DNA from 4 places in the Pseudoalteromonas sp. 19-MNA-CIBAN-0066 genome. Region 3 is predicted to be linked to each of the others. Evidence: predicted binding sites of a transcription regulator. Region 3 holds the regulator's gene; each other region holds the start of a gene.

Region 1 (7,419 bases), on a different contig from region 3:
AGAGTTCACGCTCAGCAGGTAGAATAGATCCAGGAGGGAAATCGCCATTCCAGATAGACTCTACTATGTATTCTTCAGCAAATCCTGCTGGGCTTTTCGCTTTAAAAATTCTCATCCAATTCCCACTCGAATTAATTCACACTACTACATACGATTAACCGACTGATTGTACCAGACGACGCTCAAGTAACAAGTAAAGTACGCCATATTACTGCCAGTATGCGATTAAAATATTTGTGTCTATAAAATGCTTTATATTTTTTACTAACACTTGTCGCAAGCACTTATATATTCACCCTAGATACATTTTAAGTAGTTATTTACTTTAAGTTCGCGCCTTGCCTTATTAACTTATTACGTAAAGTCACCTCACACACATACTTTACTCGTTTAAAGGGCTACCTCTTTATTCACATTATTGGATTTTTATTGGCTTTTAGAATTATAACCTTAACTTTAATCATCATAAATGCATGTGGGTAGGCTTTAAGTCGTTTTGCTTGCCCCTAACTTTATCCTACGTCATAATCTAACGTCTTATTTAAATACGGATTTATTATGAACTGGCTTGCACAATTACCCACCCAACGTACTCCTTGGCTTTTGTTTAGTGGTATTGTTTTTCTGCTTGAAATAACGGCACTGTTTTTTCAATATAAAATGGGATTGGCGCCATGTATCATGTGCATATATCAGCGTACTGCGGTATTAGGTTTACTTATTGCAGGTATTATTGGTACAAGTAATCCAGAGCATAGAGGGGTTCGCTTGCTCGCCTATAGTGTATGGGCTGTTTCTAGTGTTTGGGGATTTATAATTGCCCGCGAGCATATCGAAATGCAAACAACCACTGATCCTTTTGCATTTAGCTGTGAGTTTGAACCTAACTTTCCTGCCTTTATGCCATTACATGAGTGGATCCCAAGCTTTTTTGCAGCCACTGGTGATTGCGGAAACATTGACTGGCAATTTGCGGGGCTAAGTATGCCGGCATGGATGGAAGTAATATTTGCGCTGTTTGCAGCCACTTTATTTTTACTGGTAACGAGTCGCTTAATGACTAAAAGGTCGCTGTAATGCTTGTGTTTTTTTCAAGCCAAATTAATGCTCTAAAACATTTAAAAATACGTGACAGACAAGCTGTTATAGCGATTTCTTTAAGTATGCTTTCACCTGTTAATAAAGTACTACTTCGTATTATAAAATTATTATTACTCAGTCCGCTGTTTTTAATATTTGCCGTATTTGAAGGCTGGTTACTCATCCCTTTTTTACTACTCGGTGGGTTGTGTTACCCACTACTAACGACTCCAATTGAGATTAACTTTGCTAAAAAGCATTTATGTGAAGCATTAACCCAATATACTAAGGGCGCTTAACGCGCCCTTTTTAACTTAAAACGAAACCTTACCTTCAAGCTTTGCAGCTAATTTTTTACCTATACCTTTTACCATTTTCAAATCCTCTAACGATGTAAAGTTACCCTTTGCTTCGCGATAATCTATAATAGCTTGTGCTTTTTTCTTACCAATACCAGGGAGCTTAGATAGCTGGCTAACATCAGCAGTATTAATATTTAAAGCCGCCTGTTTTACTTGCTGAGTTATTGCTGAGGTATCAACATTTGCGTAGGTAAGAGTTACTGGCAACATACAAAAAGCTGCAGCTAAAATACTATATTTTAGTTTTTTCATCTTTCTTCCTTTTTTGTTCATACATGAACATTTACTTTGTTGTTTATATGTTTAAGTCATAACGCAAAAGGCTTTTTACACCTGCACTTTATTAAATACTTAAACCTAACATTCACTCCCTGTGAGATCCTTAACTGCAACGGTACACAAAAGTGATTAAGTTAAATAAAGTAAAGTTAATCTTTGTTGTCAACTATTATCACTTAATATTAATTAGGGGACTTGCAAATTTAGGCACAAACTTGTACTGTACATAAAAACAGTAATCTAATGGTTTATATATACTATATGCCACGCAAGTAAGCAGGAGAAATCATGGCTGTTGTTGTTAAATATGTTGTAGAACGAAACGGAGTCGAGCGCATGACGTTTACTACCAAAAAAGAAGCTGATGCCTATGATAAAATGCTCGATATTGCAGAGTCGCTTGAAATTTTGCTAGAAAAAGTTGATGTACCATTAAGTGAGCAACAAGTAGAGTCACTCGCTTTAGAAATGGCAAAAAGTAAAGATGACTTCATGACAATATTAAAAGGTGGTAAAGAGCCTATAGCCCCTAAAGCTGCTGTAAAAGGCAAAAAAGCAGATAATGTTGCACCCATAGAAGAAAGTAGCGACAAAAAAGCGAGTTAATAAATTTTGCATAAAAAAGGGAGTAACCTAAGTTACTCCCTTTTTTTGTTTATAACTTTTTATAGTTCTTGTTCTACTTCATCAAATAAGGTTGTAATTTCTTTAGCTGGCTCATTGGTCATTAAGCTAACTAATACAATCGCAATACTTGATAAAATAAAGCCTGGGACTATTTCATAAATAACGCTACTTAAACTCCCACCATTAATGGTAATTGGTGCGTATATCCATATAAGTACTGTTGAAGCCCCCACTAACATGCCTGCTAAGGCGCCAGCAAAGTTCATTCTTCTCCAGTAAAGGCTAAACAATACGAGTGGTCCAAATGCAGCGCCAAAGCCTGCCCACGCATTACTCACTAAATCTAAAATAGAACTATCTCTATCGTAAGCTAAGTAAATAGCAAACATAGCAACTAATGCCACACTAATACGCCCAACAAAAACCAGCTCTTTTTGAGAGGCTTCGCGATGCAGGTATATTTTATAAAAGTCTTCAGTTAACGAGCTTGAACACACTAGCAATTGTGAAGAGATAGTACTCATTACAGCCGCTAAAATAGCTGCTAATAAAAAGCCAGCAATCAATGGATGAAAAACCAATTCAGATAGCACTAAAAATATTGTTTCTTTATCATTTATCGGCATTTCATTTTCTAGTATGAAGGCTGCCCCAAATAAACCAGTTAGTACTGCGCCTATTGCTGATAATGTCATCCAAGACATACCAATGCGTCGCATTGCTGGAATATCTTTAACTGAACGTACCGACATAAAGCGTACTATAATATGAGGCTGACCAAAGTAACCAAAGCCCCAAGCTAACGCAGAAATAATTGCGATAGTAGAGCCACCAGCAAACCAATCTAGCATATTTAGAGAATGAACTTCACTGGCCTTTGGCGAGATAAGTAACAGGTCATAGCTTGCATTAGCAAGCGTTTCCATTACTGGGTGATCAAGCATAGTAAACGTTACTATAGGTACGACTAATAGCGCTATAAGCATAATGCAACCTTGTACAAAGTCGGTCAAACTTACCGCTAAAAAACCACCAAAAAGCGTATAAAGTACTACAACGCCAGTAGTAACATAAAGGCCAACTTCGTAGCTCATTCCAAATGAATTTTCAAATAACTTACCACCAGCAACCACGCCAGATGAGGTATAAAGTGTGAAGAAAACAATAATAACAATAGCTGAAATAACACGTAATATATTTTTATTGTCCGCAAAGCGATTTGCAAAATAATCCGGGATAGTAATTGAATCATTCGCTTTTTCAGTATAAACACGTAGCCTAGGTGCAACTAAGAAGTAATTTGCCCAAGCACCAAGCACTAAACCAATCGCAATCCAAACCTTACTCAAACCAAAAAGATACATAGCGCCGGGAAGGCCCATAAGTAACCAACCGCTCATATCAGATGCACCTGCAGATAGCGCAGCAACACTTGGTGATAAATTACGGCCCCCTAACATGTAACCTGAAACATCGCTGGTTGATTGCTTAAATGCATACAATCCTATACCTAGCATTACAACAAAGTATAATGCTAGTGAAATAATCATTCCTGTTTCCAAATTCGCCTCCACTAATAAATTGCAACAGGCTTTTGATCCAAATAATGACTCTTAAAATATTATAGTTAAGACAGTATTGGGATAAAAACCATTCTCTGTCACTATAGCATGGGTAATAGTTAAAATTCCAACATGTCAACTTTAGTGAATTAAAAACAAACAAATCGTATGTATTTAAGTCAAAATTTCTGTAACTTATTAAAAATATGTTATTAATCTAAGATAAGCTTATTTACATCATGCTATTTTTAATGTTTTGCCATATATTGTTACAATCAATAGTTATTTTTTATCTATACGGAATTTTTTATGTACTTTTACGCTGCACGCCAACCGATCTTAGATCGCGATAAAAAGCTTATTGGCTATGAATTACTATTTCGTGATGGTGTAAATAACGTGTTTCCCGATATAGATGGAGATGAGGCAACAACACGCCTAATAGAAGGCAGCCAGTTTAATTTTGGCCTTGAGGATTTAACTGACAATAAACCAGCATATATCAATTTTACTCTAGAAACTTTACTAAAAGGCTACCCTACTTTACTGAGTAAAGACGCTGTGGTGGTAGAGATACTCGAAACGGTGCAACCTGGTAAGCGTTTACTTGCTATTGTTAAAGACTTAAAAGAAAAAGGTTATACATTAGCCTTAGACGACTACATTCATCAACCTGTGTGGCGCCACTTTTATCCATTTATTGATATTATAAAAATTGACTTTTTAACCTGTAATATAGAAACAATTAAAACAATTATTGATGATTTAAAACCTTATCCACATCTAAAATTACTTGCTGAAAAAGTTGAAACCCATGAGGTGTATAACCAAGCATTGGAACTTGGCTTTGATTATTTTCAAGGGTTTTTCTTTTCAAAACCAGAGATGATCCAAAGTAAAGCGCTTCCCCCCTCTGGTATGACATTAGCCGAACTACTTTATGAGACCTCAACGCTTGATATGGATCTAAAAAAGATCACCGATATATTTGAGCGAGATGTAAATCTATCTTATAAGTTACTGCGTTATTCAAACTCTGCAGCATTTGCTAGACGTGCAAAAATAAGCACAATAAAACAAGCGCTTATCACCCTTGGTGCCAATGAAATTAAAAAGCTTTTATCTTTATTATTTGCAGCGCAAGTTTCAACAGATAAGCCTATGGAGCTAATTAGGTTATCGCTCACTCGGGCGCGTTTTAGTGAGTTACTGGCTATTTCGCATGGTAAGTTTAAAGACACAGGAATGGTTTTTTTAACCGGCATGATGTCGCTTATGGATGCTATATTAGATGAGAGTATGCAAAGTGTGATGCAAAAGCTGCCATTATCTAATGAGATTAAAGCCGCTTTACTTAATGACGAGGGCTTGCTTGCAAGCTACTTAAACTTGGTTAAGTTTTATGAGCAAGGCAATTGGCAGGCAGCTAATCAGATCAGCCAACAACTTGGTTTAGATGATAAAGTACCCGATGCTTACCACGAAGCAATTAGCTGGGTGAACGAGCAAATGCAGTTAATGAGCAATGTTTAATAACAACTTTCTAATCACTAATGAGAAAATAAAACGCCAGCATTGCTGGCGTTTTTAATAGGTTTACAAACTTTCTAAAAAATCTTCATCAAAGTCATCAGGCTCTTCTTTGATTGGCGGGTTACCGTCGTAAAGTTCGTATAATTGGCGTTGAAAATAAATATCTTTAATAAATAAGTAAGGGTCTAGTGAATCGTTCAATAAACCTTCTTGCGCAATTAGTGATGCACGGGCCTCAACAGCTTTTAACGCAAACACTAAAATTGTTTGTGGTGTAGTTAACGCTATTTTAGGTAAAACAAAGTTATCAACTACATCGCCGGTTAAGTTACGCGCTGTAGAAGGCCCCATAGCAGGTAGCATCAAGTAAGCACCATCACCTGCACCCCATACACCTAATGTTTGCCCAAAATCCTCATCTACATGTTCTAGACCTAATGAGCTGGCCACATCAAATAAACCAAAAACACCTACGGTCGAGTTAACTAAAAAACGTGCTAAGCTAACACTGGCATTACCTGGTTTACCCTGTAAACCGGCGTTGATCATATCTACCGGCGCACTAATATTATTGGTAAAATGCACTAAGCTTTGACGCACTGGTACAGGGGTCACCGTGATATACCCTACGGCGGCCGGTCTTAGTATGTATGTGTCTAAAACATCCATATTAAAGTCGTATATTGGGCGGTTAATATTTTGTAGTGGATCGCGCTCGTCCTTTTGGCTATCAGGTACTTGTGCACACCCGGCCAGCACTAACAAAACTATATAAATTAAACCATGTTTTAACATCGCGTATCCTTAAGGTATTAATGTGTCTATTTGCAGTTGCAACTGACGGGTACTTTCACGTTTTAATGCTGCTGAATGCCCTTCTAACTCACCGCTACTTGGCATTACTGAGTCATCATTAGAGATACGTGCAGTAATAACTATATCTTCTGCGCTTGACAAGTTTAATCCTGCAACCATAGAGTTTGCATCACTTAGTTCAACTGTAATAGGAAATTGATACTCGTTAAGCTTAACAACCGCTAGTGGCATTGGAGAGCCATTTAACGCTTTTGCAAAAACAAATAAAATTCCGTTTTCAGGTTGTTTATTTTTAAGCTCTGTACTTACATTTACTGTCACTTTAATTGCTGCACTCTTTGTAACATCAACATTTTGTGCTTGTTGTTGTTCAATCTCACTAATACGCTGCGCAATCATATTATAGCGGGTATCTGCTTTATCCATACTGGCAAGTAATACTTCAAACGCTGCTTTTGCTTGTACCCAATCTTTACGTTCGTAAGCAATGAGTGCTAATAAAGAAATAGCATCTAAATTTTGCGGCTCTTCTTGCAGTACTTTTGAAAGCATACCTGCAGCACGTGTCATGCTTGCCTCACTGCCCTCAAGTAACAGCACTTGGCTGTAACTAATAAGCACCTGCATATTAGCAGGATTCATTTGCAACGCTTTATCAAACGACTGCTGCGCCATATCAAATTCGTTCAATGACATAGCCACACGGCCCAGTAACATCCAGGCAATTTCGTCATCCCCCGTTTGGTTAAGCTTAGTTCGCAGTGCCAATGCAAATGCTTGCAGCTCGTTTTCACTCAGCGGCTCGCCTTTTTGCATAACAGCTCGCTCACCGTACTCTGCCAAGTTATCCATAGCATCGTGCCAAGCCGATATTTGCTGCTGATTACCGGTCATAGAGTAAAAAATACCGGTTAGGGCAATCACAAACGCACCGCCTGTTAAGGCAAAAATACGATTATTACCACGGCTATTAAGTGACTTTTCTGGAGAGAGCTCATTGAGTAAGCGACGTTTGAGCTCGATCACTGACTCACTGTGATTTTGTGCATCAATTCGCTGGTTTTCTAAGTCGTTTTGTAGCTCAACTAAACGCTGTTCATAAATACTAATAAGTTCTGCGTTCGCATTGTGCGTAATGGTTTTAACACGCTCTTTTTTTA
Region 2 (7,419 bases), on a different contig from region 3:
GTATTTTCACCATACTGGGTTGAGCCACACCCAAATACGTCTTTATTCTCTGGCGTATCATGTGTACGAAAGACAACCCCATCAACAGCTAATAGATTTAAGCCACAAAATGTATCAAAGTGGGCATGGTTATAATGCCGTGACGCCATCATCTTGAAGACCTGCTCGACAGCACCTTCACCTAAGCGTTGTCTCGCTTGAACCATGGCACTAGGGGCAACTAGTTTCCCTTTACCTGGTAAGGCGATGTCCATTTTAGAGGCTATATCCCAAACAGATTCATGACGAAATAAACTCATACCAATCACAGACCAAACGACAGCATCGAGTGGTAAGCGACGTTTACGAACGGTGGCGACACCCGATTTTTCAAAAGCTTGGTTAAGTAATTCGGGATCTAAGATGCCAGATAAGTTATCAAGCGCTGTAAATTCCTCGGCAGATGAGAAAGTGGTCGAAAGAGCTGTTTGAATATCCATAAAAAATCCGTAATTAGCGAAACTAATTACGGATTATTCACGATCATTTAGATCGGTCAACCGATCAATTAACCTTAACTGATCGGCATTAGCCTAGTGGCCCATTTTTTGTTTGTACGTTTATACAAACGCGATTTAAACCTTGAGCATTCAAGTACAAGCAGCTTATAAGCAGTGCTTACTTTCAGTATTACCCTGAAAATTATGGCCGTGATTTTCTAAAACAATTAACAACAACTCTGTATCGCCATTTTTATATTTGGTTGTAAGTTTGATTAAAAACCCAACTTTAATACATTTGCATAACATAAGACTGTATTATACTGTGTTAGTTGATAATTATAGAAAACAGTAGTATTTATGCCATTAAATTATGCCGATAGCGATTTAAAACTTAGCCTTAAAACCTCAAAAGTTCTCATTGTTGATGATCAGTTACTTAGCATATTGTACTGAAAAAAATATTATCAAAGCACTTTATTGTTAACACCGCCAACAGCGGTGAAGAAGCAGTTGAAATATGTAAATCTAATACTCCCGATATCGTACTGCTGGATATTTCAATGGATGGCATATGCGGTATAGAAACCTGTTTAAAACTTAAAACGACGACACAAACCCAAGACATTCCCGTTATATTTGTTACCTCCTTTGAAAACCAAGAAGAGGACTGCTGGGAAGCGGGTGCGGTAGACTTTATTCAAAAACCGATTAACCCAGAAACCTTATACAGAAGAGTAAGAGCGCACTTAACTATTAAGCTGCAACATGACTTATTAAGTCAAAAAGTGTTTCTTGATGACTTAACTAAAGTATTTAACCGTCGTTATTTTGATACTCATATTAATAAAATACAATTGAGTGCATTAAGAGAGAATACAGAATATGCTTTATTACTTATGGATATTGATTACTTTAAGCAATACAACGATATTTATGGACACGTAGAAGGCGACGTTGTTTTACACTTAGTTGCTCAAACAATTGCCAACAGCCTGCAAAGGCCAAGCGATTTTGTTGCCCGCTATGGCGGCGAAGAATTTGTGGTTGTGCTACCCCATACCAACGAGGAAGGCGCTCGCTGTGTTGCTGAAAAAATTAAAAATAACATATATGGCTTAGGTGTTTTACATAAGTACTCAGAGTTTGAATTTGTCACTATAAGTATAGGTGGAGCTACGTTATTGCAATCAGACGAAGGCAACATGGATATTTTGCAACGCGCAGATAAAAAAATGTACGCCGCTAAAGCACAAGGGCGAAATACAGTGTGCTTTTAAAGCGCAGCGAACCCAATACCAAAATATACGGTAGAGCAGTTATTAACACAGGCCTATAGGTATGTAAATTGCCAATAGTTGCTCGAAAGTAAAATTTTATTTTAGCCATACACATCGCCTGTAACAGCCAACCCTAGGCATGGCTATTGGATGTATTTAAGGTTCAGTTGCCTGTAATTACCTACTTTACTCACCGCACAGCTGCAGTTTGTTATACGCTATGACACTTTTTATATTTTTTGCCACTTTGGCAAGGGCAGTTGTCATTTCTGCTTATTTTAATATCGGCTACCGGAAATAGTGTGCCTTCAAGGTAGCGCCACTGCCCATCTTGTTTAATAAACAACGACTTTTCGTGCAACTCGCAATATAGGTTTTGGTAAAAGTAATTTACTTTAAATGTTACAAAGCCTTCGCTTGCATCGTGCTCAGTGTCGATGACGGTTAGCTTTATAAAGCGGCAGCTATCAGCAAAGTCTTTAATCTCTTTTACAGGGTTTTCTGCCTGTTTTTCACTTGCATAAGTTTGATAAACATAAGTTGCATTTTTAAGTACATATGCACTGTAGCGAGCACGCATAAGTTGCTCAGGTGTTTCAGCTATTTTTGATGCTAAATGAAGTGGTTCACAGCAGTCAGCATAATTTTGCTGGCTGCCACAAAAGCAAGGAGAAGTCGTTAATGAGGTCATAATATTAATATAAAGTGTTTAAAACACGAGTTTAACAAGCTTATTGAGTTAGTGGTATCTCAAGGTTGTGAGTATTTTTAGTAAAACAGTAAAGCTTAGTATTTGTAGTGCTTAAATTTAATGATAGCTGTGTCAGCTGTTGATCATTAATAATATCAGTCCAGGTAATAACCGCAGCAAAGTTTCCGTTGTGCAGCGCCGAGCTAAGTACATACTCTAAGTTTACTAAATGTTTTTGCCTGATCACCAGTAATTTGCTGGTGTCAATGGAGCATGAATCAAGCAAGGCTTTACTCGGTACATGGTCAGGGGCAATCAGCAGTGTCCATGCATTTAAGCTGTTGTATTGGTGTAATACTTTAAGCAATTCAAAGGTTGCTGAAATTTCATCTTCAATTTGAATTAAATTTACACAATCACTTTTATCGTCTTGCTGATAACTTTTAACGGTTCTTACGGTAATAGGCTGTAACATAAATTTCTCACTCACTGGGTTTTTATACAGTACCCATATACAGTAGTTTATACAGTGTTATGGTGCAAGTGTTTTTTTGCTAATTATTTGTACAGTCATTCAGTTTTAAATTTTTACACGGATAAAAAAACAAAAATAACTATTAAAAACAGAGCGTTAATATTTTAGGTATATATTTATATTTTTTATTAAAGTTATGCGGCGAATAGCACCTATACAGTACTTTATGCTCTATTATTTACGTTAAAGTAAAGCTGATTGCTCAGCATATAAGCACGGTAATTATTATTTTTAAAACCTGAAGTACATACGTATTACCGTGTCATATTTATTATTTCAGCTACTTCAATAACTTAATGCATAACAAGGTAAAATGTCCGGTATTTCGCTATTTTTATGCTAAAATCTCGCCACTTTTTACTACCTTAAGTTTGTTATGCTCGAAGCCTTATTTAAAATCCGCGCAAATGATTCCTCAGTACAACGTGAATGTGTTGCCGGTATGACTACTTTTATTACTATGGTTTATATTGTTTTTGTTAATCCAGCAATGCTTGCCCAAGCAGGAATGGATCAAGGCGCTGCGTTTGTAGCTACATGTATTGCAGCTGCAATAGGCTGTTTTATTATGGGCCTATGGGCCAATTATCCGTTAGCGTTAGCGCCGGGTATGGGATTAAATGCTTTTTTTACCTATGGCGTTGTTTTAGGAATGGGCTATACCTGGGAAGCGGCATTAGGTGCTGTGTTTATGTCGGGTTGTATATTTTTATTTTTAAGTTTATTTAAAGTACGAGAGTGGATTATTAATGCCATTCCACTGGTGCTAAAACAAGCAATAGCGACCGGTATTGGTGCTTTTTTGGCGCTAATTGCGCTTAAAAGTGCAGGGATCATAGTATCTAGCCCTGCAACCTTAGTGCAGCTAGGTGATATTACTGCACCTGGGCCATTACTTGCTATTTTAAGTTTTTTTGTGATTGCGGCATTGTTATATCGCGATTTTAAAAGTGGTGTGTTAATTAGTATTTTACTGGTAACAGGTATTGCTTTGGCTTTTGGTTTGGTTGAATATCAGGGGGTTATGTCTATGCCGCCGTCAATTTTACCAACCTTTATGCAACTTGATTTTAGTGCGGCATTTGAGCTTTCAATGTTGAGTGTTATTTTTGCATTTTTATTTGTAGATTTATTTGATACCTCAGGCACCCTGGTTGCAGTCACGCAAAAAGCAGGGCTTGCAGATGAAAAAGGCAATATGCCACGTTTAGGGCGCGCTCTTAGCGCTGATAGCACTGCCACTATTGCTGGTGCAATGCTTGGTACATCTACTACTACATCTTACATAGAGTCGGTGGCTGGCGTTTCTGTAGGCGGACGCACAGGCTTAACAGCCGTTGTTGTGGGTATTTGTTTTTTATTGATGATGTTTTTTGCGCCACTAGCGCAAATGGTGCCAGCGTATGCCACTGCCGGTGCTATTTTATATGTTTCGGTACTTATGCTACAAAACTTAAAGTTTGTAAACTGGGACGACATGACAGATGCCATTCCTGTTAGTGTGGTGTTATTAATGACCCCGCTGACATTTTCTATTGCTCACGGTATAGCGCTTGGGTTTATTTCATACACTGCGGTTAAGGTATTATGCGGTAAAAAGGATCAAGTAAGTATTAGTGTGTGGATTTTAACGGCATTGTTTATTGTTAAGTTTGCATTTTTATCTTAAAAAACTTATTTATCTATCAATAAAAAAAGCCCATACAATTTTGTATGGGCTTTTTTTATAAATTATAGTACTAATTTACCATTTCTTTTTCGGAGCAAACAATATGTCTAGGTCATCTTGCTCTTGTTCAGTTTTCTTTTTAAGTGCATCGGCATTCGATGCTCTTAACTCAACACTAATAGCTTCTAAGTAGCCTTCTACTTCTTGATATTTAGCAGTTACATATGGATCGCTATACGATACCGCACTGAGTGAGGCATGGGCTTTTTCAAAATATTGTCTAGCTGAACCTACCATACCTGCAGAGCGCGCCGATAAACCACGTTTAATTTGGCTTTCAATATTTATTTGTAACTGCAGTTTTTCCATTCGTTTGTCTTCGATTACAAATAGTTGGCTATCGAGGTTACCTTTATTGTGCTCAGAGCGTAGAATAATACGTAATTTTTTTATGCCCTGTATTAGCGATACCAGTTGTTTATCGTTACTTGGCAGTGAAAGCGATTCGCTATTGCTTCCTTGAACTGGGTTATTCAAACGCTCTTTCGCTTCATTTAAACGGTTTTTTAATATTTTAGAACCAGGTGAAAGCGATACCATGGTACTAAGCGCATCATGATTACGACGCTGTAAAACACGTAGTGTGTTATCTGAAAACGGGATATTAGCGTTATTCATTAACGCTTCCTCGGTTTCCTCAATGATAGCTTTTTGTTTGGTTAGTTCTTTACGGCGATCAGCTTCTTGTTTTTCTTTATGCTGTTGCACCGCACTTACCCAAAGCGCAATCACAATAAGAGCAACAATGAGTATAATTATAATAGAGACGATCATGTTACAGTTCTCGGGTTCTAAACCTAATTGCTCAATCTTACATTAAATATATAAGAACAGGAAAACTTTGCGCTAATTAACTATAAAAGCAGGCTAAGAAAGCGTTTAAATCTTAATGCTTTATATGATAATCATTGCTATCTGAAGTATATTTATTGTGCTAGCCTAAGCCTATAATTATTAAATACGATATTATCAATTAAAACCTACCATTTGTCGGGTGGTCAGTTTTTAAAGATAAAGTATTTACCCCCTCAAAAACGAATAATAACGAAAATACATAGCTATGAAATTACAACAACTTAGATATATTGTAGAAGTTCAAAATCATAAATTAAATGTCTCAGCAACAGCTGAAAGTTTATTTACCTCACAACCAGGTATTTCTAAGCAAGTGCGCATGCTTGAAGATGAGTTAGGTATTCAAATTTTTGGTCGCAGTGGTAAACATTTAACGCATGTAACGAGTGCCGGTGAAGAAGTCATTAATATATCGCGCGAAATCCTCTCAAAAGTGGAAGGTATTAAAGCGGTTGCTCATGAGCATACTTTACCTGATCAAGGTAAGCTTAATATTGCCACTACTCATACCCAAGCACGTTACGCATTGCCGAATGTTATTAAAGGGTTTATGAAAAAATACCCCGCAGTGTCACTTCATATGCACCAAGGTACACCGCAGCAAATATCAGATGCAGCTGCACGTGGCGATGCCGACTTTGCTATTGCAACAGAAGCACTACACTTATATTCAGACCTTGTTATGCTACCTTGTTATCATTGGAACCGTAGTATTGTGGTGGCAAAAGACCATCCATTAGCTAAAAAAGCCAATAGTATAACCGTGGCTGATATTGCAAAATATCCGCTTATTACTTATGTATTTGGCTTTACTGGCCGCTCAGAACTAGATAAAGCATTTAGTGCTCATGGGCTTGAGCCGCACATAGTATTTACCGCCACCGATGCCGACGTTATTAAAACGTATGTACGCTTAGGATTAGGCGTTGGAGTGGTTGCGTCAATGGCGATTGACCAGGTCAGTGATACTGATTTAGTGTGTATTGATGCCAGCCATTTATTTGAAGCGAGTACCACTAAAATTGGTTTTAGAAAAGGCAGTTTTTTACGCACTTATATGTATGACTTTATTGAACGCTTTGCACCACACTTAACTAAAGAGCGAGTAGAGCGTGCTAACTTATTACGCAACCAAGAAGATGTTGATAAGTTATTTGCTGATATAGAATTGCCAGTTAAATAATTGTTTCGGTATCTAATACTTAACTGTTAAAAGTAGCTAATAAAAAAGGCGCCTGTTTTTAAACAGGCGCCTTTTTTAATTATAATTAAGTGTGTTAACACTCAATTATATTAACGGCTAAACCACCACGAGCGGTTTCTTTATATTTAGTTTTCATATCGTTACCGGTTTCGAGCATAGTTTTAATCACTTTATCGAGTGATACTTTTTGCTCACCACTACCACGAATTGCAAGGCGTGACGCATTAATTGCTTTTATCGCGCCCATGGCGTTGCGTTCAATACACGGTACTTGCACTAAGCCACCAACTGGGTCACACGTAAGCCCTAAGTTATGCTCCATGCCAATTTCGGCGGCATTTTCTACTTGCACTACATTACCACCTACAATTTCGGTAAGTGCGCCTGCAGCCATTGAGCAAGCCACGCCCACTTCACCTTGGCAGCCTACTTCGGCACCCGAAATAGAGGCGTTCTTTTTATATAAAATACCGATAGCGGCGGCGGTTAATAAATAACGCGTAACTATGTCGCGATCAACTTCTTTTATAAAAGTATGATAATACATAAGTACTGCTGGTAAAATACCCGCTGCGCCATTGGTAGGCGCGGTTACAACACGCCCGCCTGCGGCGTTCTCTTCATTTACAGCTAAAGCAAATAAGTC
Region 3 (7,419 bases):
GGTAGGTAACCAATCTAATTTAAGCGCGCTGTACGCTAAAATTAGCGGAATAGCGCAGCAAATGACAAACAGTAAAAGGGGGTTATTTTTCATTATGTGTCCTTTTTTTACTTGCAAAAATAGCCACTAAAACGCACGCCAGCGCAATTAAAAACCATTGCACCGCATAAGCGTGGTGTTTTTGTGGGCTCATAACAACCGCGGTATAGTGAGGTATACCTATTGCATCGCCGCTACCTTGGCGATACGCCATAAAATTAACTAATAATTGCTGGCTTTGTTCGCTCAACTTATTTAATTCAATTGTTTGCACTCGCTTTGGTAAATCAATGTTATTGGTTTTACTCTCGAGGCTAAAAGCAGTGAGGTTATTTTCTTTTATTTGAGCAGTAAGCGTAAAAGCGTGTTTAGGTAGGGTTACTTTAGGTAATGTATCGCGCGATAGGGGAGCTTTTATCCAGCCTAAATTAACCAAAATGGCATGTGTTTCGTTATTTGGCTTTAACAGTGCCAGTAAGTCATAACCCACCTGCCCGTTATAAACTTGGTTGTCTAAAAGCCAATATTCATCGTTAATAAAATGCCCTGTTAACTCAACTAACAATCCTGTTTTATTCCAGTTACTAGGTAGTTTAAGCATTTGCTGCCAGCTCATTACACCGCGCGTTTGCAGCGTTGCAATAGAAGCTAACTGCTGTTGTTTGTGTGTCGCACGTTCTAACTGCCAAAAACCTAAACGCACACACACCAAAACTACAATCACCACCATACAAATGGTGATTATTGAGCTAAACTTTTGTTCACGCCATCTAATTAACTGCATAAAGGGTCAACCTAGTGATGATTAAAATTTTTATTGTATTGTTGTTATTATTTATACTTTTTAACTTGTTTCGCGCTTTATTTATTATGGTCTCTGGAAAAACCCAAGGACGACCTATGTCTCACTTTTTAGGTCGTCGCGTATTATTTTCTGTGGTGGTATTAATAGTTGTTATTGCCGCACTAAAACTTGGCTTTATTAGCGGCAATAACGCCCCTTTAATAACTACAGCACATACACAAATATAAATAAGCATAACCAAACTACATCAACAAAATGCCAGTACCAAGCCGCCGCTTGAAAAGCAAAGTGCTTATCTTTAGTAAAGTGTCCTTTTAAAATTCGTAAAAATACTACCAATAAAATAATAGTTCCTAAGGTCACATGCATGCCATGAAAACCCGTAAGTAAAAAGAACGTGCTGCCATAAATACCGGCATCTAATGTTAAGTTTAAATCGTTATACGCATGAATATATTCTTCTACTTGTAGGCCTAAAAAAACTGCACCCAATAAAATAGTCAGTCCTAAAAACACTTTTAACTGGCCGCGTTTATCACTTTCTATTGCCACATGGGCAAAATGCAAAGTAACTGATGAGGTCAATAAAATTAAGGTGTTAATCAGCGGTAGACCTTGCCATCCCATAGCTTGGGTAGTGTCGCCCCCTGGCGTGGTAATTAATGGCCACACAGCTTCAAATGTAGGCCAAAGCACTTCGTTAGTCATGGCATTGTTATCGGCACCACCAAGCCAAGGCACAGAAAGCATACGGGCGTAAAAAAGTGCGCCAAAAAATGCCATAAAAAACATTACTTCAGAAAAAATAAACCAACTCATTCCTTGTCGAAAAGAGCGGTCCATTTGCGCTGAATATAAGCCTTTCCCGGCCTCATCAATCACGTTTTTAAACCAGCTAAACAACATATACAGCAGTACTGCTATACCTGCGTACAAAATATAAATGCCACTGTCACCTTCTTTACCGGCACTCATTACGGTTAGAGCTGCACCTACTGCAATAAAAAATAATGCTACTGCGCCAACAATCGGCCATGGGCTTTGATCTGGTACATAATAATGCTCATATTCTTGCTTCATTTTATTTGCTCCTGGTTGTCACTAGTTAGGCTAGTTGTTATTGGCTGCTAGCCGCTCACTAATATCAAATACCGTATAAGATAAAGTTAACTCTTCAATGTCACTTGGTAGTGCGGTATCAACATAAAAAAGCAACGTAAACTCTAGTTCTTCACCTGCTTTTAATGGCTGTTGATCAAAACAAAAACACGCTATTTTATGTAAGTATTTTGCTGCTCTACCGGGTGATACCGAAGGCACTGCCTGCATTACTTTATCTTGGTCACTATTATTTTTGGCGCTAAACATTACCTCACGCATAGCACCGGGCTTTACCGCAACACTGTACTCTTTAGACTTCACAGCAAAGGGTGCACCGCTTTGTGCATGCGTGGTAAAGCTCACACTTATTTCGCGATTTTGTATTACTTGCGTGCTTTGCTTTGCTTGCTCTAATGATGGCTTACCGTTAATGCCGGTAATATCACAAAACACGTCATACAAAGGCACTAACGCAAATGCAAATGCGAACATGGCTAAGCAAATAACAACTAAGCGCTTAAGTAGCGGTGCGTGTATCATTATTTAATTTCCGGTGGTGTTGAAAATGTATGGTACGGAGCAGGTGAATCTACCTCCCACTCCAGTCCTTCTGCGCCTTCCCACACTTTTGCAGGAACCTTGTCGCCGCCGCGTGCGCATTTAATCACTACAGCTACAAACAACAACTGCGATAATCCAAAGGCAAAGCCGCCAATACTAATAATGGCGTTAAAGTCAGCAAACTGTAGCGCATAGTCGGGTATACGGCGTGGCATGCCTGCAAGCCCTACAAAGTGCATAGGAAAAAACAATACATTTACGCTTACCAGCGATAACCAAAAATGCCATTTAGCCAGCGCTATGTTATACATATTGCCAGTCCATTTAGGCAGCCAATAATACGCGCCTGCCATAATAGAAAACACCGCTCCCGTTACCAGTACATAATGAAAATGTGCCACTACAAAGTAGGTATCATGGTACTGAAAATCAGCCGGTGTAATGGCCAGCATCAATCCCGAAAAACCACCTAAGGTAAACAACACAATAAAAGCAATACTAAACAGCATGGGGACTTCAAACGTAATTGAACCGCGCCACATAGTGGCTACCCAATTAAATATTTTTACTCCAGTGGGCACCGATATCAGCATAGTCGCGTACATAAAAAATAGCTCGCCAGCCACCGGCATACCGGTAGTAAACATATGATGCGCCCACACTGTAAAACTCAACAACGCAATTGACGCCGTGGCATATACCATGGAGGAATAACCAAAAAGTTTTTTACGCGAAAAGGTAGGAACTATAGTAGAAATAATGCCAAAAGCCGGCAAAATCATTATGTATACTTCGGGGTGGCCAAAAAACCAAAATATGTGCTGAAACATCACCGGATCACCGCCACCAGCTGCATCAAAAAAGCTGGTTGCAAAGTATTTATCGGTGAGCACCATGGTCACTGCACCTGCGAGTACCGGCATAACCGCAATTAATAAAAATGCCGTTATCAGCCAAGTCCATACAAACATAGGGACCTTCATCCAAGTCATGCCTGGGGCACGCAAGTTAACTATGGTTACAATTACATTAATTGCCCCCATAATGGAGCTAATACCCATAATATGCACAGCAAATACAAACATGGCGGTATTGTCATTACTGTAGGTTGTGGACAGCGGCGCATAAAAAGTCCAACCAAACGCAGGACCGCCACCGGGCATTAATAGCGATGATAATAAAATTAAAAACGCGAATGGTAAAATCCAAAAACTCCAGTTATTCATTCGGGGTAAGGCCATATCAGGCGCGCCAATCATTAATGGCACCATCCAGTTAGCTAAGCCAGTAAAGGCCGGCATAACGGCACCAAATACCATAATCAACCCATGAACCGTGGTCATTTGATTAAAAAAGTGAGGATCGACTAATTGCAATCCTGGCTGAAATAACTCAGCGCGGATCACCATAGCCATAGCACCACCAATAAAAAACATAGTTAGCGAAAAAATTAAGTACAAGCTACCTATATCTTTATGATTTGTGGTATATAACCAGCGCTTAAAGCCTTTAGCAGGATGATGAGCGTGGTGAGCTTCATTAATGTCAGGTTGTTCTACTATGCTACTCATTAGTTCGCCTCCCCATCGGCATCAAGTGCTGCCTGTATTTCACTTGGTTGAATTACATCACCGGTATCATTACCCCATGCATTACGCTTATAAGTAATTACCGCTGCTAATTGCTTTATAGAGAGCTGTTTAGCAAAGGCTTGCATGGCTGTGCCGGGGCTTCCGTGAATAACAATATCAATGTGGTCTTTTATATCGCCAAGCACTATCGGGCTGCCTTTAAGTGCAGGAAAAACGCCTGGCAAACCTAACCCTGTGGGCTGATGACATGCAGCACAATTGGCCATATACACTTGCTCACCCAAAGTCATTAATTCTTCTTTAGGGAGTGTTTGGTCAAGTAATGCAGCATCTGCTGCTGCTGCTTTTTGCTTTGCTTGTTTAGCATCTGCTAGCCAAACTTTAAAATCGGCCTCTGACTTAGCCTCTACTACCACTGGCATAAAGCCATGATCTTTACCGCATAGCTCAGCACACTGACCGCGATAAATACCGACTTCGTTTATGTTGGTCCACGTTTCGTTAATAAACCCCGGGTTTGCATCTTTTTTAATAGCAAAATCGGGCACCCACCAAGAATGAATAACATCGTCGGAGGTCATTAAAAAGCGTACTTTTTTATTGATCGGTAATACCAGAGGCTTATCTACCTCAAGTAAATAGTTGGGGTTTTTATCGGCTAGGTTAGCAATTTCATTTTGCGGTGTGGCAAGTATTGAGTAAAACTCAACATCTTCCCCCATATATTCGTAATGCCATTTCCATTGTGAACCAGTTACTTTAATAGTGATATCCGCTTTACTGGCATCTTCCATCGCTATTAATGTTTTAGTTGCGGGGACTGCCATTGCTATTAAAATAACAAATGGAATTGCTGTCCAGAGTATTTCTACTTTGGTACTTTCGTGAAATTGAGCAGCAACTGCTCCTTTAGATTTACGATGATGAATAAGTGCCCAAAACATAACGGCAAATACAATCACGCCTATTACACAGCATATTAAAAATATGGTCATGTGTAGTTGATAAACATTATTACTTATATCGGTTACGCCTTTGCGCATATTATATTGGCTATTTGCCAATGCTAACTGCGGAAAAACAAACAATATAAGCCACAAGGTAGAGCTCAATTTACCCATGTGACAGCTCCTTTAATACTGTTGCGAGTGCAAAACAAAAAGACATAAGCTTTAAATGCCAATTTGTTATTTTTTATTTTTGTATTGCTGCCGGATATATAAATATATTTTCTCAAAACTAAAGCTGTGAGTTATTGTTAGTCCAGCCCATTAACAATTAGTTAATAATTGAACAACTAGCAAGTTTTAGTTTGAAAAATAATCAAATAATATTAGGGGATTAGCGTAAATATGGGATTTATTTAATTTTGTTCTAAGCAGGAAGTGAGCAACAGCAAGGGTTACAAATAAAAAGACAGCGATAACGAGTATTAAATACTTAAATGATAAAAAACATAAACTTAATATAATTTTTTCATTGCAGCGGAATTTTCACAAAAAAAAGGCAAAAAAAAGCGCAAAAAAAAGTGCGCATTAATTATCTGAGCTATTAAATTATGCCGATATTTTACATAGCTATAACAGCTTAATTGTCACATCCAGTCAGCATTACGAATAACCCCAACAGCTAAGCCTTCAATATTAAAAGATTCGTTTTCAAGATCCACTTCTATCGACGAAAATTCTTTATTTTCAGCATGCAATAATACTTTTTTGCCTGCTTTTTCTAAGCGTTTTACCGTTACATCGTCATCAACGCGGGCAACAATAACTTGGCCATTTTCGGCAACTTGAGTGCGATGAACAGCCAGTAAATCACCATCCATAATACCAATATCTCGCATGCTCATACCATTTACACGCAATAAAAAATCGGCAGCGGGTTTAAACATTAACGGGTCAATTTTACAATGGCTCTCAACATGTTGTTGCGCCAAAATAGGTTCGCCGGCAGCTACACGGCCTATTAACGGTAAACCAAGTTGTTCTGGTTCATCTTCTTCAATAAGTTGAATACCACGGCTAGCGCCTGGTTTCATTTTAATAGCGCCTTTTTTAGCCAGCGCTTTTAAATGCTCTTCTGCTGCATTAGCACTTTTAAAGCCTAATGTTTGTGCAATTTCTGCGCGTGTAGGAGGCATACCAGTGTCTTTAATAAACACTTTAATAAGTTCGAGTATTTGCGCTTGGCGGTTAGTTAATGGTCGCATACAACTGGTTTTCCATACAGTACATTTAACTGTGAGTATATACAGTTATCTGAAAATCGCAAATTTAAATTACTCCTCGCCTTTGCTGCCAAAGGTGGCATTGGTCTAAGCTTAAAATTACCAAGTAAATTACAGATAAAATTACGCAGATCACGATAGTGTTAGTTTTACGTTACATTAATTACATAACTACTAAGTTGTTGCTGTTATTAAAAATTAGTTAACTATCGTTTTTGTAATGGGCCTTAACTTCATCAATGTGAATTAACGGAGAGTGTTATGAATATCACTGTAGCGGTAATAATTAACGGTCCTAAACGTAAAGTATGGGCGGCAATAACTGACATCGAAAACAGTGCCAATATGCTGTCTGGCATTATTGATGTAAAAATAATCGAGAAGCCACCACAAGGGCTAGTGGGCCTAAAATGGTTAGAAACACGAAAAATTTTTGGCAAAGCAGCCTCAGAAACCATGTGGATCACCGAAGCTGTTACTAATGAATACTATTGCACTCGCGCAGAAAATGGCGGGGCAGTTTATACCACTAAGCTGTCACTTACCGCCGCCGAACCTAGCACCTGTTTAACCATGACTTTTTCTGATAGCTCTGAGTCTATTTGGGTAAAAATGATCTCTGCAGTGATAGGGTTTTTTCTTAAAAGTTCGATGCGTAAAATGCTAAAAAAAGATCTCGATGAAATTAAGCACTATGTAGAAAGCAAAAAGTAGCACTGTATTACCATGCAGTAGCTGCACTAATTTGGCTATCATATCGCCATGAAAAATCGTATTATCGGTTATCGTTTTCAACCTTTAAAGGAGTAACAATGAGTATTTGGCATCAACCTATTACTTTAGCGTTTTGTAAGCAGTTAGACCAAGGCATAAATGGCCAAGGTACACTGATGAAAACCATGGGGATTGAAATAACTGAAATTGGTGATGATTACTTAGTTGCCACTATGCCAGCAATTCCTGCGCACCATAACCCTATAGGCATGGTGCATGGCGGAGCAAACGTGGTTTTAGCCGAAAGTGTTGCCAGCTACGCGGCTAATTTTGTGGTCGACTTCACTAAATTTTATTGTGTAGGGCAAGAGATCAGT
Region 4 (7,419 bases), on a different contig from region 3:
TGGCTGCTATCCTAGTAATTATAACAGGATTTTGGCTAATTAAACGCCAGAGAGTGGGTGAAATAGTAAAGCGGTTACTGCTGAGTTGCTGTGTAAATAACCTTAACGTATCAGAAGCTATTACCTCATCATTAAATGAGCGCAGTAATGTGCTAACCAGTTGCCATTCTAATGACTTAAAGTGGCTTAATAGGCCATAAAACAGCTCGTATTGAAACTGTTTAATCAGTGACTGTAAACTTTGTTGTGGTGCATTAAGAGATTTAACAACTAAAGTTGCGTGCTCAGCAGTGCTTTTGTCGCGTTGGTAACCTAATTTAACAGCATTAAAGCCTAGGCTTTGCCAAAAGTTTAGCAATTGTGCAGTGGCACCAAAACTAGCACCAAACCAAGTACATTGTTCTTTTACTTGTGACTCGCTATAGCTCAGTAATGCTTTTCCTAGGCCACAATTATGTGAGCTTGGATCAATTGCAATGCGCACAACTCGCGCACTTAAATGAGTTAAAAAATCACTGTTAAAGCTCAGTTGTGCAAGTGTTTGCGCCATTAAATGCCCTTGTGGGCGGCGCTCACCACTTATAACTTGCTCAGTAAGTTCTTCACTTAAACCGCCTTCTATCGCGATTAAGCATACACCCACTAATTGCTTGTCTATTTTGCTGATAAATATGCGTTGCGATGGCGCATCTAACAACTGGCGTAAATCATTCACACTACTTTGATAATGAGCAAGTGCAAGTAAAGCAACGACTTGGCACAATAGTGCTTCATCAGTTACGAGTTGTTGCTGAGTTACTTCACTATGCTTAGGAATCTGCGATTTATTGCTATTAGTCTCTTGATACTGTGCATCAAGTGCTAATAAACTGCGAATATGCTGCTCAAGTGGATCGTGCTTAGCAAAGCGCAATGGCTCATCAAGAGTAATTACTTTAGAAGCTTTGTAGTGGTTTTTAATATATTGACTAAAGCGAATTGTATAGCCTCTACCATTGCCTTCATAACCTACTAAGGTGCTTGCAAATACAATACGAGGATAATGCGCTAACATGCTTAATAACATAGGCACTGGGATAGCAGCAGCTTCATCTACTAAGAGTACGTCACACTCGGGAAGCTCATTTAACAGAGCGTCTGGCGCAATATATTGCATGTTAGCAAGCTGTTTTTGTAATGGATCGTAATTAACATTTAGCTGTGCAGCTAAGTGTTTAAAGCTGCTGTGTGTTGCTCTAAATTGAGTGGCGCAAATAATTACATTTTTATCAGCTAATTTTGCGGCTGCTAGGCCTAATGCGGCTGACTTTCCTCGGCCTCTATCTGCATTGAGCAGTAGCGGTCTATTGGCGCGACCATGAGCTACTTTTACTATTTGTGCTACGCAGTTTTTCTGCGGTTCAAAATCAATATTACTGTGCAGGACATAGTTATAATTATTATTGATGCAGCCAAATTCTTCACTGTAATGCAAGGCCGGTAAGCTTTTAATAATAGAGCTGAAACGCTGATTGAATAAACTATATTGATTGCTGTGGCCATGAGACTGGACACTTTTTAATGCGGGATCTTGCCAGTTATTTAGGTTACCCAGCTCAGGAAGTAATACAAACAATACTCCGCCAGCTCTAACTGTACCAGCAATTGCGGCCAACTTATCGGGGTATAAGCCACTAAAGCCATCGTAAATGGCGTGGGTAAATTCTTGTCCTAATATTTGGTGAATGTGTGCAGGCCATTGAGCATTTTTAAGTGCACAATGTTTAGATAGAGTAAGTGTATTAGTATTTTGTACTAGTGAGTTTGTCAGCTCATAGCACCAATTATCATTGCCAGTAACAAGCACTAGCTGGCGGTGATGCGCGCCAGCTAATTGTTGTTCTAGTTGTATGAGTTGCTTTTTATATAGCTTGTAGTCTTGCATATGCCGTTACTAACCACTTACTACCTAAATCATCAAAGTTGACTTGTACGCGAGATTGCGCACCCGCACCTTCGTAATTAAGTACTGTACCAATCCCAAATTTAGCATGCAGTACACGTTGCCCCAAGTTAAAGCCGCTATCTTCAAATGCAGCGTGACTAACTGATGCGCTAAAACGCCCTGCAGCGGGTGGTCGAGATACTTGGGTTTTAATACGAATTTCTTCAACACAGTCCTCGGGAATTTCCCGTAAAAAGCGCGATGGTGTATGGTATTTTTCTTGTCCGTATAAACGACGGCTTTCGGCATGGCTAATATATAGTTTATCCATAGCGCGGGTCATACCTACATAACAAAGGCGGCGTTCTTCTTCTAAACGGCCAGACTCTTCATTACTTTGTTGAGAAGGGAACATACCTTCCTCTACACCAACCATAAACACTAACGGAAATTCTAAACCTTTAGCTGAGTGCAATGTCATCATTTGTACGGCGTCTTCGTGCTCTTCTGCTTGTCCTTCACCAGATTCAAGCGAGGTATGCGCTAAAAAGCCTTGTAGAGGAGAGCTATATTCTTCTTCCTCAGGCAATTCGTACTGATCGCAAGCGCTAATAAGTTCTTCTAAGTTTTCTACTCGGGCACGGCCTTTTTCACCTTTTTCGGCTTGGTACATTGCCATTAACCCAGAAGTTTGAATAACGTACTTAGCTTGCTCATGTAGCGTTAGATCGCTAATTTTATCTTCAATATGCTCTACTAGTTCGACAAACTTACTCACTGCACCAGAAGCGCGGCCAGATAAATGTTGTTGCTCTACAATTGCTTTTGCTGCATACCAAAGTGGTAACGATTCGGCGCGTGCACAGTCGCGTATATGGCTTAGCGTTTTATCGCCAATACCACGAGCTGGAGTATTAATTACTCGTTCAAATGCAGCATCGTCTTGACGGTTACCTATTATGCGTAAGTACGACAGGGCGTCTTTAATTTCTTGGCGTTCGAAGAATCGCATGCCGCCATAAATACGATACTTTAGGCCTTCTTGTAGCATGGCTTCTTCGAGTACACGTGATTGCGCATTACTTCTATATAAAATAGCCGCATCTTGCAGCGCATTGCCGGCATTTAACCAACTACGCAGTTTACTACTTACAAAACGCGCTTCGTCTAGCTCGTTAAATGCGGCGTAAATAGAAATAGGTTCGCCCTCGTTACCGTCGGTCCATAAGCTTTTACCCATACGCTCTGAGTTATTTTGGATCAGGGCATTTGAGGCTTTTAATATAGTGGCGGTAGAGCGATAGTTTTGCTCAAGACGAATGGTCTCTGCGCTAAAGTCAGTTAAAAAACGTTTAATGTTTTCTATTTTTGCACCGCGCCAACCATAAATACTCTGATCGTCATCGCCAACAATCATAATACTATTGGAGTCGCCAGCAAGTAGCTTTAACCATGCGTATTGTATGGTGTTGGTGTCTTGAAACTCGTCTACTAACATGTGTGCAAAGCGCTGTTGATAATGGCGCAGTAGTGTAGGGTTATTTTTGAGTACTTCGTAGCTGCGCAGTAGTATTTCGGCAAAATCGACTAAGCCTGCTCTGTCGCATGCTTCTTGATACGCCGCGTACACGCGCAGCATCATTTGCTCGTTAATATCGTAGGCTTGAATATCTTTAGGGCGAAGTGCTTCATCTTTTTTAGCGCTTATGTACCAACCAAACTGTTTAGCGGGCCATTTTTTATCATCAATATTCATCGATTTTAATAAACGTTTGATCATACGTAGCTGATCGTCTGAGTCTAAGATTTGAAATGCTTCGGGTAATTTTGCTTCACGGTGGTGCGCGCGTAAAATACGGTGCGATAAACCATGGAAAGTACCAATCCACATACCACCAACCGGCGCTTTTAGCGTCTCTTCAACGCGAGTACGCATTTCTTTAGCTGCTTTATTAGTAAAGGTAACCGCAAAAATACTATACGCTGAGGCTTGCTCAACTTGCATTAGCCAAGCAATACGATGAACCAACACTCGTGTTTTACCAGACCCAGCACCTGCTAATACCAGCATGTTTTGTAGTGGGGCTGCAACGGCATCGCGTTGTTTGTCGTTTAAGCCATCGAGTAATTGTGAAACGTCCATCGTTACGCCTTTTTAATCAATAATGCGGGCAGTATAGCAGGTGTTTTTGTTAGGCTAAATAAAATACTGTTTTTATACACAGCTATTCATAAAATTATGTTCTAAACTAGTAGCTTGATAGCAAATCAAAAACGGAAAAGGTTAAAAAGATATAATGAAAATTACTAATTTGACCTCAATTTAGTAAAAATCACCACAGCGTTAAACTGATAAAAATACAACTATATGATTTGTAACATTTATTAAATTGGCATAGAGTGTGTAAGTAATTCTATAGCTAAAATATAAAATTAAATAAACTACAGAGGTTAGTATGTCAGGACAAGGTTCAGGCGGTAACGTAATCGCAGCATTATGTAATATATTTTTCCCGGGTTTAGGGCAGTTAGTGCAAGGGCGTATTCTTGCCGCGCTTATATTCGCTATATTATTTTTTGGTGGTGCGGCATTATGGTTTTTAATTGTGCCAGGAATAATTGCCGCTATTGTATATGTTTGGGCAATTATTGATGCAGCACGTTATAGATCGTGACGTAATTAATATTAAAGCTTTATAAAATAGCGCCTTTTGGCGCTATTTTGCTTTTTAGCGTCTGCTGCTATTTACGTATATAATTGCGCAACTAACGATTTAAAAGCGATACGTATGGAATATCAATTTATTCGCGATCCAATTAGCGGATTACGCATTAAAATAAGTAGCGAGCATGCCATAATTGGCCGCTGGTTAAACGAAGAAATAGGCAAAGATAAAATAGCTATGGTGCAAGCGCTTATTGCATCGGTGAGTTCAAGCTTTGAGCCTTTAACGCTAAAGGGCCAAGAAATAGATTTAATTTTAACGAAAGAGGAAGCTCTATTTGAAGCCCATGCTCTGCACCAAGACAGTGAAGATCTTATGGCTTATCAAGACGACGATTTAATGCTTGAAGAAAATGGCCTAAGCAGTGGTTGTGGTTTTGAAGATTTTATAGACCTAATAAACTCATGGCATGAGTTTACGACTTCAAGATAAACATAGTTAGCACACTAATGAAAATATACAGCAATGCACAACAAGCATTTTATCTGTATTATTACACTAATGAAAATTTAGCTAATCAAAAACGACAGGAATTGATATGTCTGCCAATTTAAACAAACTAGTAGTGATGCTAGAAATGCAAAATGCCATGAATACCAAAGTACATGACCAATGGTTTAGCCAAGGGTTTGATTGGTACAGAGCCATTTGGGTTGAGTGTGCAGAAATGCTCGATCATTACGGTTGGAAATGGTGGAAAAAACAAACGCCTGATACCGAACAAGTTATTTTAGAGTTAGTGGATATTTTTCATTTTGGCTTGTCACTCAGAATTGACGGTATCACCAGCTACGAAAAAATAGCTAAACAGCTTGAGCTAGAATTAAGCACTGCCCATCAAGCCGATGACTTTAAGCAAACACTGGAAGTATTGGCGGCATCTGCTGTCGCAGATAAAACTTTTAATGCGGCTGCTTTTGCTGGTTGTATGGCGCAAATAGGTATGAATATTGACGATTTATACCGAGGTTATGTGGGTAAAAACACCTTAAACTTCTTCCGTCAAGATCATGGCTATAAAGATGGCAGTTACATAAAAGTGTGGGGCGGCCAAGAAGATAACGAGCATTTAGTAGACGTTGTTAAAAGCCTTGATACCGAACATGCAGATTTTGCAAAATTAGTGTACGAAGGCTTAGAAGCACGATACCCAACAAAATAGTTTGCGCTAAATTAATTAAATTAGCTTGCGATAGTCGGTAACATTTAAGTAATCGGCTATATCGTTATGTGGTTGCTGGCTGTCTGGGTTTGCAACCGCAAGCAAGTGTTCAATACCGTATTGGCGTGCAGCGTTGAGTACAGGAACACTATCATCAACAAAAAGCGTACGGCTTTTGTTAAATCCTAAGTCACTTTGCACCTGTTGCCATAGGCTTTGTTGCTCTTTACTTACCCCATATTCATGAGTCGATACGACTCCATCTAAGTAGTTATCAATTGCAGTTTGCTCAAATTTAAGCATTACACACTCAGGGTGGGCGTTAGTAAGTAAAATTAACTCTTTACCTGCTTTTTTAAGTTCAGTTAAAAAGTACGGCACATCGTCGCGCACTTTTATTAAGTGCTTAGACTGTCGCTTTAGTTCCATAATAGGCAGGTTTAACTGTTGCTCCCAATAATCTGAGCAGTACCATTGTATTTTTCCGCTAACGGCTTGGTAGCGTTTTGAAATATCCGCTTGCGCTGCTTCAAAGCTAATATTTTTTGCTAATGCGTGCTGTTGTGGAATAACGTTAAGCCAAAAATGGCTATCGTAATGTAAATCGAGTAATGTTCCATCCATATCGAGTAAAACTGTATCGATTTTTGACCAATTTAGCATGGGCTTTTCCCTGTGAAAAGTTTATGATTAAGCACAACTGCCATGATAGCAAATTAACGCCAATGACACAGAAAAAGCACCCTATACCACCGCAAATCCTCAGTAATAAAGTTGTAGCTAAAAGTCGCTTATTTACCGTGGAATCTTTAGAACTTAAATTCTCTAATAACGAAGAACGTCAATATGAGCGAATTCGTGGCGGCGGGCGAGGTGCAGTAATGATTGTGCCGTTAACTAAAGATAACGAATTACTACTAGTGCGAGAATATTGCGCTGGTACTAACGACTATCAACTGGGTTTTCCTAAAGGGTTAATTGACCCAGGTGAAACACCAGAGCAAGCCGCTAACCGTGAACTTAAAGAAGAAGTTGGTTTTGGTGCAGATTACCTAAAACGATTAAAAGCGGTATCTATAGCGCCAAGTCATTTTAATACCACCATGCACATTATGGTCGCTAAACAATTGTATTCACAAACATTGCCCGGTGATGAGCCAGAGCCACTGGTCGTTGTTAAGTGGCCATTAACCGATTGGCGGTCATTATTAACACAAGACGATTTTACCGAAGCACGCAGTGTAGCTGCTTTATTATTATTAGATCAGTATTTAGCATCAGGAGTCATTGATGAATAAATTACTAGAGCCTTGTATATTATTGGCTGAGCGTGCTGGTGATGCCATTATGGCTATTTATAAAAATGGCGATATTGGTAAAGAGCAAAAGCTAGACAACACACCTGTTACTAAAGCTGATCTTGCTGCTAACGACGTGCTTGTGGCTGGTTTAGAGGCGTTAGCACCCAATATTCCTATTATGTCAGAAGAAACACCGATCCCAGCATTAGCCGACAGGCAGCATTGGCAACGTTATTGGTTGCTTGATCCTATGGATGGTACCGGAGAATTTATTTTAGAAAGTGGCGACTTTGCGGTAAATATAGC

Evidence for each region. The regulator LexA, encoded in region 3, represses DNA repair genes until DNA is damaged. The targets are predictions, from matches to a motif close to TACTGTATNNNNATACAGTA.
Region 1: a site for LexA is predicted at 1,940-1,959, ahead of AAEZ18_RS01320 (YebG family protein). Genes of this name have one in related genera too.
Region 2: a site for LexA is predicted at 2,951-2,970, ahead of AAEZ18_RS13990 (SulA-like leucine-rich domain-containing protein). Genes of this name have one in related genera too.
Region 4: a site for LexA is predicted at 4,132-4,151, ahead of uvrD (DNA helicase II). Genes of this name have one in related genera too.

The regions. Positions count from the first base shown of each region.
Region 1 covers NZ_JBEONZ010000001.1:275,483-282,901, reverse strand. The annotation lists gene fadR (fatty acid metabolism transcriptional regulator FadR) at 1-115, opposite strand, end outside; gene dsbB (disulfide bond formation protein DsbB) at 559-1,077, shown strand; gene AAEZ18_RS01330 (DUF6170 family protein) at 1,077-1,379, shown strand; gene AAEZ18_RS01325 (ComEA family DNA-binding protein) at 1,395-1,694, opposite strand; gene AAEZ18_RS01320 (YebG family protein) at 2,010-2,327, shown strand; gene putP (sodium/proline symporter PutP) at 2,387-3,898, opposite strand; gene AAEZ18_RS01310 (EAL and HDOD domain-containing protein) at 4,220-5,443, shown strand; gene AAEZ18_RS01305 (MlaA family lipoprotein) at 5,507-6,238, opposite strand; gene ccmI (c-type cytochrome biogenesis protein CcmI) at 6,248-7,419, opposite strand, start outside.
Region 2 covers NZ_JBEONZ010000027.1:2,211-9,629, forward strand. The annotation lists gene AAEZ18_RS13975 (IS4 family transposase) at 1-479, opposite strand, end outside; gene AAEZ18_RS13980 (GGDEF domain-containing response regulator) at 959-1,759, shown strand; gene AAEZ18_RS13985 (YchJ family protein) at 1,971-2,450, opposite strand; gene AAEZ18_RS13990 (SulA-like leucine-rich domain-containing protein) at 2,491-2,925, opposite strand; gene AAEZ18_RS13995 (NCS2 family permease) at 3,362-4,654, shown strand; gene AAEZ18_RS14000 (hypothetical protein) at 4,730-5,488, opposite strand; gene cysB (HTH-type transcriptional regulator CysB) at 5,775-6,752, shown strand; gene AAEZ18_RS14010 (L-serine ammonia-lyase) at 6,847-7,419, opposite strand, start outside.
Region 3 covers NZ_JBEONZ010000007.1:17,477-24,895, forward strand. The annotation lists gene AAEZ18_RS06285 (transmembrane cytochrome oxidase associated protein) at 1-93, opposite strand, end outside; gene AAEZ18_RS06290 (SURF1 family protein) at 83-823, opposite strand; gene AAEZ18_RS06295 (DUF2909 family protein) at 841-1,071, shown strand; gene AAEZ18_RS06300 (cytochrome c oxidase subunit 3) at 1,049-1,924, opposite strand; gene AAEZ18_RS06305 (cytochrome c oxidase assembly protein) at 1,955-2,485, opposite strand; gene ctaD (cytochrome c oxidase subunit I) at 2,485-4,077, opposite strand; gene coxB (cytochrome c oxidase subunit II) at 4,077-5,219, opposite strand; gene lexA (transcriptional repressor LexA) at 5,693-6,310, opposite strand; gene AAEZ18_RS06325 (SRPBCC family protein) at 6,590-7,042, shown strand; gene AAEZ18_RS06330 (PaaI family thioesterase) at 7,141-7,419, shown strand, end outside.
Region 4 covers NZ_JBEONZ010000066.1:693-8,111, reverse strand. The annotation lists gene AAEZ18_RS17930 (tRNA(Met) cytidine acetyltransferase TmcA domain-containing protein) at 1-1,924, opposite strand, end outside; gene uvrD (DNA helicase II) at 1,902-4,067, opposite strand; gene AAEZ18_RS17920 (hypothetical protein) at 4,381-4,599, shown strand; gene AAEZ18_RS17915 (YacL family protein) at 4,714-5,082, shown strand; gene AAEZ18_RS17910 (dUTP diphosphatase) at 5,189-5,812, shown strand; gene yrfG (GMP/IMP nucleotidase) at 5,828-6,475, opposite strand; gene nudE (ADP compounds hydrolase NudE) at 6,538-7,110, shown strand; gene cysQ (3'(2'),5'-bisphosphate nucleotidase CysQ) at 7,103-7,419, shown strand, end outside.